DNA from 2 places in the Xanthomonas sp. NCPPB 2250 genome. Region 1 is predicted to be linked to the other one. Evidence: predicted binding sites of a transcription regulator. Region 1 holds the regulator's gene; the other holds the start of a gene.
The links. Region 1 encodes HrcA, which represses chaperone genes, less so after heat shock. Its sites were predicted from a motif close to TTNGCACTCNNNNNNNNNGAGTGCNAA; they were not measured.
Positions count from the first base shown of each region.

Region 2: rpoH (RNA polymerase sigma factor RpoH) is a predicted target of HrcA. The motif match lies at 2,351-2,377, and genes of this name have one in related genera.

Region 1 covers NZ_CM161520.1:2,107,710-2,111,860, forward strand. Annotated here, with positions in the region: gene recN (DNA repair protein RecN) at 1-955, opposite strand, end outside; gene hrcA (heat-inducible transcriptional repressor HrcA) at 1,067-2,125, shown strand; gene grpE (nucleotide exchange factor GrpE) at 2,301-2,822, shown strand; gene dnaK (molecular chaperone DnaK) at 2,968-4,151, shown strand, end outside.
Region 2 covers NZ_CM161520.1:764,656-768,806, forward strand. Annotated here, with positions in the region: gene ftsX (permease-like cell division protein FtsX) at 1-559, shown strand, start outside; gene AC1PMG_RS03250 (response regulator) at 567-1,409, shown strand; gene ung (uracil-DNA glycosylase) at 1,438-2,169, shown strand; gene rpoH (RNA polymerase sigma factor RpoH) at 2,388-3,266, shown strand; gene AC1PMG_RS03265 (trimeric intracellular cation channel family protein) at 3,380-3,997, opposite strand; gene AC1PMG_RS03270 (NAD(P)/FAD-dependent oxidoreductase) at 4,055-4,151, opposite strand, start outside.

The DNA.
Region 1 (4,151 bases):
GCGCGTCCACGCCGATGCGGTGCTTGCGCGCCAGGTCGTGCAGGCGGCCGAGCTTGCGCTCCATCTCGTCGAACTGCGCCGGGTCGGCGTCCAAGTCGTCGCGGACCCGGTCGATCAGCGCCAGCGCTTCCTCCAACTGGATGCTGGCGCTGTCGATCAGCGCCTGTACTTCGGCCAGGCGCGGGTCGTACTCGCCGACCTTGCCAAGTTCGTGGCGGGTCTGCTGCAGCAGATCCAGCACCGCCGGCGCCTCGTCGCCGTTGAGCCGCTGCGCCGCGCCTTCGCAGGCGCCGATCAGTGCGGCGGCGTGGGCCTGGCGGCGGTGGTTGGCGTCCAGGGCGGCGATCGCCGCCGGGTCCAGGTCCTCGCGCTGCAGTTCGGCCAACTGGTGCTGCAGGAAACCGATGCGGTCGCTGACGTCGCCCTGCGCGAGCAGGGTCTCGCGCTCGCTGAGCAGACCCTGCCAGCGGGCGGCGGCGGCGCGCACCGCGGCGCGCTCGGCGTCGTTGCGGGCATAGGCGTCGAGCAGGCCGAGCTGGCTGCCGCGCGAGAGCAGGGCCTGGTGTTCGTGCTGGCCGTGGATCTCGACCAGGTGGCCGGCCAGCTCCGCCAGTTGCGACAGGGTCACCGGGCGCCCGTTGATCCAGGCGCGCGAGCCGCCGTCGGCGCGGATCACCCGCCGCAGCTGGCAGTGGTCTTCGTCGTCGAGTTCGTTCTCGCGCAGCCAGGCGCGGGCCTGGGCGGGGGCGACGAACTCGGCCGACAGCTCGGCGCGGTCGGCGCCGTGGCGGACCACGCCGCTGTCGGCGCGCAACCCGGACAGGAAGCCGAGCGCGTCCACCATCAGCGACTTGCCGGCGCCGGTTTCGCCGGACACCACGGTCATGCCGGGGCCGAATTCCAGTTCGGTGCCGCGTACGACGGCGAAATCCTTGATCGAAAGATGTCTGAGCATGGGGTCTGCATCCGGGGCCGCGCAACGCTAGCATGCGCGGGTAGGTGGGCCAATGACTTGCCAAGCCGGCGTGCAGACATTATCTAAGGACCAGTCTCACGGGTTGATTCCATGCGCGCTTCCCCGGTCCATTCCAGCCTCGATCCGCGTGCCCGTCAGCTGCTGCGCACGCTGATCTCGCGCTACATCCGCGACGGCGAGCCGGTCGGCTCGCAGACCCTGGCCCGCCATGCCGGGCTGGACGTGAGCCCGGCGACGATCCGCAACATCCTGGCCGACCTGGAGGACGCCGGGCTGCTGAGCTCGCCGCACACCTCGGCCGGACGCGTGCCCACCGCCACCGGCTACCGGGTGTTCGTCGACAGCCTGGTGCAGATGCGCCCGCCGGCCGAAGGCGAGGTGGCACGACTGCGTGCGGAGATGGCCAATGCCGCCGGCACCCAGGCCTTGCTGGGCAGCGCTTCGGAGCTGCTGTCGGCGATGACCCACTTCGTCGGCGTGGTCAGCGCGCCCAAGCGCGAGCAGTTCGCGTTCCGGCACATCGACTTCGTGCCGCTGGACGCGCGGCGGGTGCTGGCGATTCTGGTGTTCGCCGACAACGAAGTGCAGAACCGGGTCATCGAGCCGCGCAAGGCCTACGAGCCGGGCGAGCTGGAGCGGGTGGCCAACTATCTGAACCGGCATTTCGCCGGGCGCGCGCTGGCCGACATCCGCGCCAGCCTGCTGCGCGACCTGCGCCATGCGCGCGACGAGATGGAGCAGTTGCTGGCGCACAGCGTCGAACTGGCCGAGCAGGCGCTGGCGCCGGCCGGCGACGACATGGTGCTGGCCGGGCAGACCAAGTTGATGGGTGTGCAGGGCCTGTCGGACCTGGAGCGGCTGCGCGAACTGTTCGAGGTCTTCGCCAGCAAGCGTGAGATCCTGCAGCTGCTTGAACGCACCATCCGCGCGCCTGGCGTGCGCATCTTCATCGGCGAGGAGACCGGCATGGTGCCGCTGGAGAGCGTGTCGCTGGTGACCGCCCCGTACATGGCCGGCGGCCAGGTGCTGGGCGTGCTCGGCGTGATCGGCCCCAAGCGCATGGACTACGACCGGGTCATCCCCCTGGTCCAGACAGCCGCCGACGTCCTCGGCGCCCGCCTGGATCCATCCCCACCCGGCGATCGCTGAGCGCAGCGCTGGTCGAAGCGCCGCCGCCTCATCCGCCAGCAGGCCATCCCGCCGCGCCCGGGCGAATCTCCAATCCCCAATCCCGAATCCCCAATCCCAGCCTCACTTGAATCCGCCCGCGCCGCCCACATAGGTGGTCCGGTAAGGCGGGACGTACCCCGCCAGGGATACGGACATGACGCAAGAGCACCCCGAATTCGATTCCGAACACCTGACCGAGGCGCAGCAGCCCTCGACCGATCCGCTGCAGGCGGAGATCGAGACGCTGCGCAGCGAACTGGCCCTGGTCAAGGCCGACGCCCTGCGCGAGCGGGCCGACCTGGAGAACCAGCGCAAGCGCATTGCCCGCGACGTGGAGCAGGCGCGCAAGTTCGCCAACGAGCGCCTGCTCGGCGACCTGCTGCCGGTGTTCGACAGTCTGGACGCGGGGTTGACCGCCGCCGGCAGCGAGCCCAGCCCGCTGCGCGACGGCCTGGAGCTGACCTACAAGCAGTTGCTCAAGGTCGCCGCCGACAACGGCCTGACCCTGCTCGACCCGACCGGCGAGCCGTTCAACCCCGAGCATCACCAGGCGATCAGCCAGGCCGAGGCCGAGGGCGTGGCCCCGGGGCATGTGATCCAGGTGTTCCAGAAGGGCTACCTGCTCAACGACCGCCTGCTGCGGCCCGCTTTAGTGGTCGTGGCCAAGCACGACTGAGCGCGCCGGCCGCCCGCGCCTGAACCCGGCGCGGCGGCGGTGGAACGCTAATTTGCGGCGATGGCTTGAATGACCTGCAGCCATCCCTATATCCGAACCAGATCCCGGCACTGGCCGGCTACACGACCTTTCAGGAGTCATTGCAATGGGCAAGATCATCGGCATCGACCTGGGCACGACCAATTCGTGCGTGGCGATCATGGACGGCGGCAAGGCCCGCGTCATCGAGAATTCCGAGGGTGACCGCACCACGCCTTCGATCGTCGCCTACACCAAGGACGGCGAAGTGCTGGTGGGCGCCTCGGCCAAGCGCCAGGCCGTCACCAACCCCAAGAACACCTTCTACGCGGTCAAGCGCCTGATCGGCCGCAAGTTCACCGACGCCGAAGTCCAGAAGGACATCGGCCTGGTGCCGTACAGCATCGTCCAGCACGACAACGGCGACGCCTGGGTGGCCACCGCCGACGGGCGCAAGCTGGCCTCGCAGGAAATCTCCGCGCAGGTGCTGGAGAAGATGAAGAAGACCGCCGAGGCGTTCCTGGGCGAGACCGTCACCGAGGCAGTCATCACCGTGCCGGCGTACTTCAACGACAGCCAGCGCCAGGCGACCAAGGACGCTGGCCGCATCGCCGGCCTGGACGTCAAGCGCATCATCAACGAGCCGACCGCGGCCGCGCTGGCCTACGGCCTGGACAAGGGCCAGGGCGGCGACCGCAAGATCGCGGTGTACGACCTGGGCGGCGGCACCTTCGACGTGTCGATCATCGAGATCGCCAACGTCGACGGCGAGAAGCAGTTCGAAGTGCTGGCCACCAACGGCGATACCTTCCTGGGCGGCGAAGACTTCGACAAGCGCGTCATCGACTACCTGGTGGAAGAGTTCAACAAGGACCAGGGCATCGACCTGCGCAAGGATCCGCTGGCGCTGCAGCGCCTGAAGGACGCCGCCGAGCGCGCCAAGATCGAGCTGTCGTCCTCGCAGCAGACCGAAGTCAACCTGCCGTACGTCACCGCCGACGCGTCGGGCCCGAAGCACCTCAACATCAAGCTGACCCGGGCCAAGCTCGAGGCGCTGGTGGAGGATCTGGTCAAGCGCACCATCGATCCGTGCCGCACCGCGCTGAACGACGCCGGCCTGCGCGCCAGCGACATCACCGAGGTGATCCTGGTCGGTGGCCAGACCCGCATGCCGAAGGTGCAGCAGGCGGTGGCCGAGTTCTTCGGCAAGGAGCCGCGCAAGGACGTCAACCCCGACGAGGCCGTGGCGCTGGGCGCCGCGATCCAGGGCGGCGTGCTGGCCGGCGACGTCAAGGACGTGCTGCTGCTCGA
Region 2 (4,151 bases), 1.3 Mb from region 1:
GCTGCAGGACAACCCGCTGCCGACGCTGCTGATCGTCACCCCGGCCGCGGCCGACGACACCCCGCTGGCCACGGCGCTGACCGCGCTGCCGCAGGCCGACCTGGTCCAGCACGACGCGCTGTGGCGCAAGCGCCTGGACGGCTGGCTGCATTTCGGCGAGCGCCTGGTGCAGGTGCTGTCGCTGCTGCTCGGCGCCGGCGCGGTGCTGGTGGTCGGCAACACGGTGCGCCTGGACATCCAGTCGCGGCGCGAGGAGATCGGCGTGCTGCAGCTGCTCGGCGCCAGCGACGGCTTCATCCGCCGCCCGTTCCTGTACCTGGGCGCCTGGTACGGTTTCGGCGCCGGGGTGCTGGCGCTGGGCCTGCTCGCCGCCTCCGGCATGGCCCTGGGCCAGCCGCTGGCGGCGCTGGCCGACAGCTACGGCAGCCACTTCGTGCTGCACGGGCTGGACGCGCTGCACGCCGGCTTCGTCCTGCTCGGCACCCTGCTGCTGGGCTGGCTCGGCGCCTGGCTGGTGACCGGCCACTTCCTGCGCCAGACGCGGCCCACCGACACCTGAGGCGCACATGGCCGGGCACGAGCTCAAGCATCTGATCAGCGCCGCCCCCCGGGTGATGGTGGTCGATGGCTCCAAGCTGGTGCGCAAGCTCATCGCCGACGTGCTGCACCGCGAACTGCCCGACGTGACCGTGGTCGGCTGCGCCAGCATCGCCGAGGCGCGCGCCGCGCTGGAGGCCGGCCCGGTCGACCTGGTCACCACCTCGCTGGGGCTGCCCGACGGCGACGGCCTGACCCTGGCGCGCAGCGTGCGCGAGGCCGCCGGCCAGGCCTATGTGCCGGTGATCGTGGTCTCCGGCGACGCCCAGCAGCACCTGGTCGAGCGCCGCTTCACCGAGTACGTCACCGATTACTTCGACAAGGCGCTCGGCCACGAGGCGCTGGCCACCTTCATCCGCGGCTACGTGCAGCCGCAGCCGGTGGCCGGCGCCACCGTGCTCTACGTCGAGGACAGCCGGGTGGTGGCCGAAGCCACCAAGCGCATGCTGGAACGCCAGCAGCTGCACGTGGTGCACGTGCTCAGCGCCGAGGACGCGTTCGCGTTGCTGACCGCCGAGTCGCTGGGCCGCACCACCCGCCGCATCGATCTGGTGCTGACCGACGTCACCCTCAAGGGCGAGCTCAACGGCCGCGACGTGGTCCAGCGCATCCGCGTCGACTTCGCCTACGGCAAGCGGCGCATGCCGGTGCTGGTGATGACCGGCGACAGCAACCCGCACACCCAGTCCGAGCTGCTGCGCGCCGGCGCCAACGACCTGGTGCAGAAACCGATCGAGGAGCGCCTGCTGGTCACCAAGGTGCTGTTCCAGTTGCGCCTGGCGCGGCTCGACGAGATCGCGGTGACCTTCTGACCGATGTGATGTCCCGAGCCTGGAAGCGATGAGCAACAACGAAGACGAAAGCCGGATCCAGCTGGAGCCGTCGTGGAAGGCGCAGGTCGGCGACTGGCTGCTGCGCCCGGAGATGCGCGAGCTGGCCACCTTCCTGCGCCAGCGCAAGGCCGCCGGCGCGCGGGTGTTCCCGCCGGGGCGGCAGATCTTCGCCGCCTTCGACGCCACCCCGTTCGAAAAGGTGGAGGTGGTGATCCTCGGCCAGGACCCGTACCACGGCTACGGCCAGGCGCACGGGCTGTGCTTCTCGGTGCTGCCGGGGGTGCCGGTGCCGCCGTCGCTGCTGAACATCTATAAAGAGATCGAGGACGACCTGGGTATCCGCCGTCCCGATCATGGCTGCCTGCTGCCCTGGGCGCAGCGCGGCGTGTTGCTGCTCAACGCGGTGCTGACGGTGGAGGAAGGCCGTGCCGGCGCGCACCAGGGCAAGGGCTGGGAGGGCTTCACCGACCACGTCGTGGAGACCCTCAACCGCGAGCGCGAGGGCCTGGTGTTCCTGCTCTGGGGCAGCTACGCACAGGCCAAGGGCAAGGTCATCGACACCCGCCGCCACCGCGTGCTCAAGGCGCCGCACCCCTCGCCGCTGTCGGCGCACCGCGGCTTCCTCGGTTGCAAGCATTTTTCCGCGGCCAACGAGTACTTGAAGCGCCGCGGTGCCGCCCCCATCGACTGGAGTCTGCCGCCGCGCGCGGAGCTGGAAGCAGCGCTCGGCGGCGCCTGAACCGCGGTTGGACAGGGCGACGCTGTCGCCTGGCGTGGACGCCATCTTCGCGAACCGGCTGCTACTTTTGCGGTCAGAGAACGGGATGACGATGCGTCCCGATTGTTTCAGTGGCTTGTGATGCAGTGTCATTCCTGATTCATATGTTGCATAAACAGAACACAGGAACTTTTTACTGTACCCAGCAGTCCAATTAGTAGACTGCTAAGATGAGCCCTATGAGCCAGACGCTTACTTCCAACGCATTGGTTGCCAACAACCTCCCGATCCCCAGTCCGCTCGGTTCGCTGGATGCCTATATCGGCGCCGTGCATCAGATCCCGGTGCTGACGTCCGACGAGGAACATGCACTGGCGGTGCGGTATCGCGACCAGGAAGACCTGGACGCGGCCCGCGAACTGGTCCATTCCCACCTGCGCTTCGTGGTCCACGTGGCCCGCGGCTACAACGGCTACGGCCTGCCGCTGGGCGACCTGGTCCAGGAAGGCAACATCGGCCTGATGAAGGCGGTCAAGCGCTTCGACCCGGACATGGGCGTGCGCCTGGTCAGCTTCGCGGTGCACTGGATCCGTGCCGAAATGCACGAGTACATCCTGAAGAACTGGCGCATCGTCAAGGTCGCCACGACCAAGGCGCAGCGCAAGCTGTTCTTCAACCTGCGCAAGTCCAAGACCCGCCTGGGCTGGATGAACGCGGCCGAGGTCACCGCGGTGGCCAAGGACCTCAACGTGTCCGAGCGCGAGGTGCTGGAGATGGAGTCGCGCCTGTCCGGTCGCGACATCGGTTTCGATGCGCCGTCCGACGAGGACGACGACCACGCGCCGCCGTCGCCGGCCGCGTATCTGATGGCCAACGAGGAAGATCCCTCGCAGGCCTACGAACGCGCCGACAGCGAGGGCAACCAGCTGCAGCTGCTGCGCGAAGGCCTGGCGGAACTGGATGCGCGTTCGCGCGACATCATCAAGCGCCGCTGGCTGGATGCCGACAGCAAGATCACCCTGCAGGAACTGGCCGACGAGTACGGCGTATCGGCCGAGCGCATCCGCCAGATCGAGGCGAACGCGCTGAAGAAGATGAAGGCGCTGTTCGTCGCCTGAGTCGCTTGCGGCGAGCCATTGCAACGCGCGAAAAGGCCCGGCATTGCCGGGCCTTTTTTTGTCCTGGGCGGCGGCGATGGCCGGCTGCGGAAGCCCATCCGCACGCCGCTGGATCACGACTCCGGCGGACGCGCCACCGGCAGGTGCCAGCCGTAGCGGATCGCCATGAAGCGCAGGCCGAAACACAGCACCGCACCCACCGCCAGGCCCCAGGGCTGCGGCAGGTGCAGCACCTGCGCCGCGGCCACCACGCCGCCGCCGAGCAGTGCCGCCACCGCGTACAGCTCGGCTTGCAGCACCACCGGCGTGCGCGCCACCAGCAGGTCGCGGACGATGCCGCCGCCGATGCCGCTGAGCATGCCCAGCAGCGGCGCGCTGAGCGGGCCCAGGCCGAACGCCAGCGCCTTGCTGGTGCCGTAGACCGCGAACAGCGCCAGGCCCATCGCGTCGAAGATCTGCACCGGATTGCGCAGGCGCTCGACCGTGTGGTGGCGGTAGAAGGCCAGCAGCCCGGCCAGGCAGGCCACGCCGAGATAGCGCACGTCGGCCAGCGCCGCCGGCGGGGTGGCGCCGATCAGCACGTCGCGGGCGATGCCGCCGGAGACCGCGGCCGCGCACGACAGCACCAGCACCCCGAACAGGTCCAGGCGATGGCGCACGCCGACGGTGGCGCCGCTGATCGCGAACACGAAGGTGCCCAGCAGGTCGAGCAGGAACAGGAAGGTGGCCAAAACGGCACTGCGCTGCAGCAAAAAGGCCGGCTAGGATCGCAGCCCGGCCTTGCAGTGTCACCTGTCCACGGGCGGTGCCGGCTGCGCCTGCGTGTCCTCCGCCGCGGGCGGGTCGCCGAGGATGATGCGCGCGGCGCGCTGGTAGCTCCAGTAC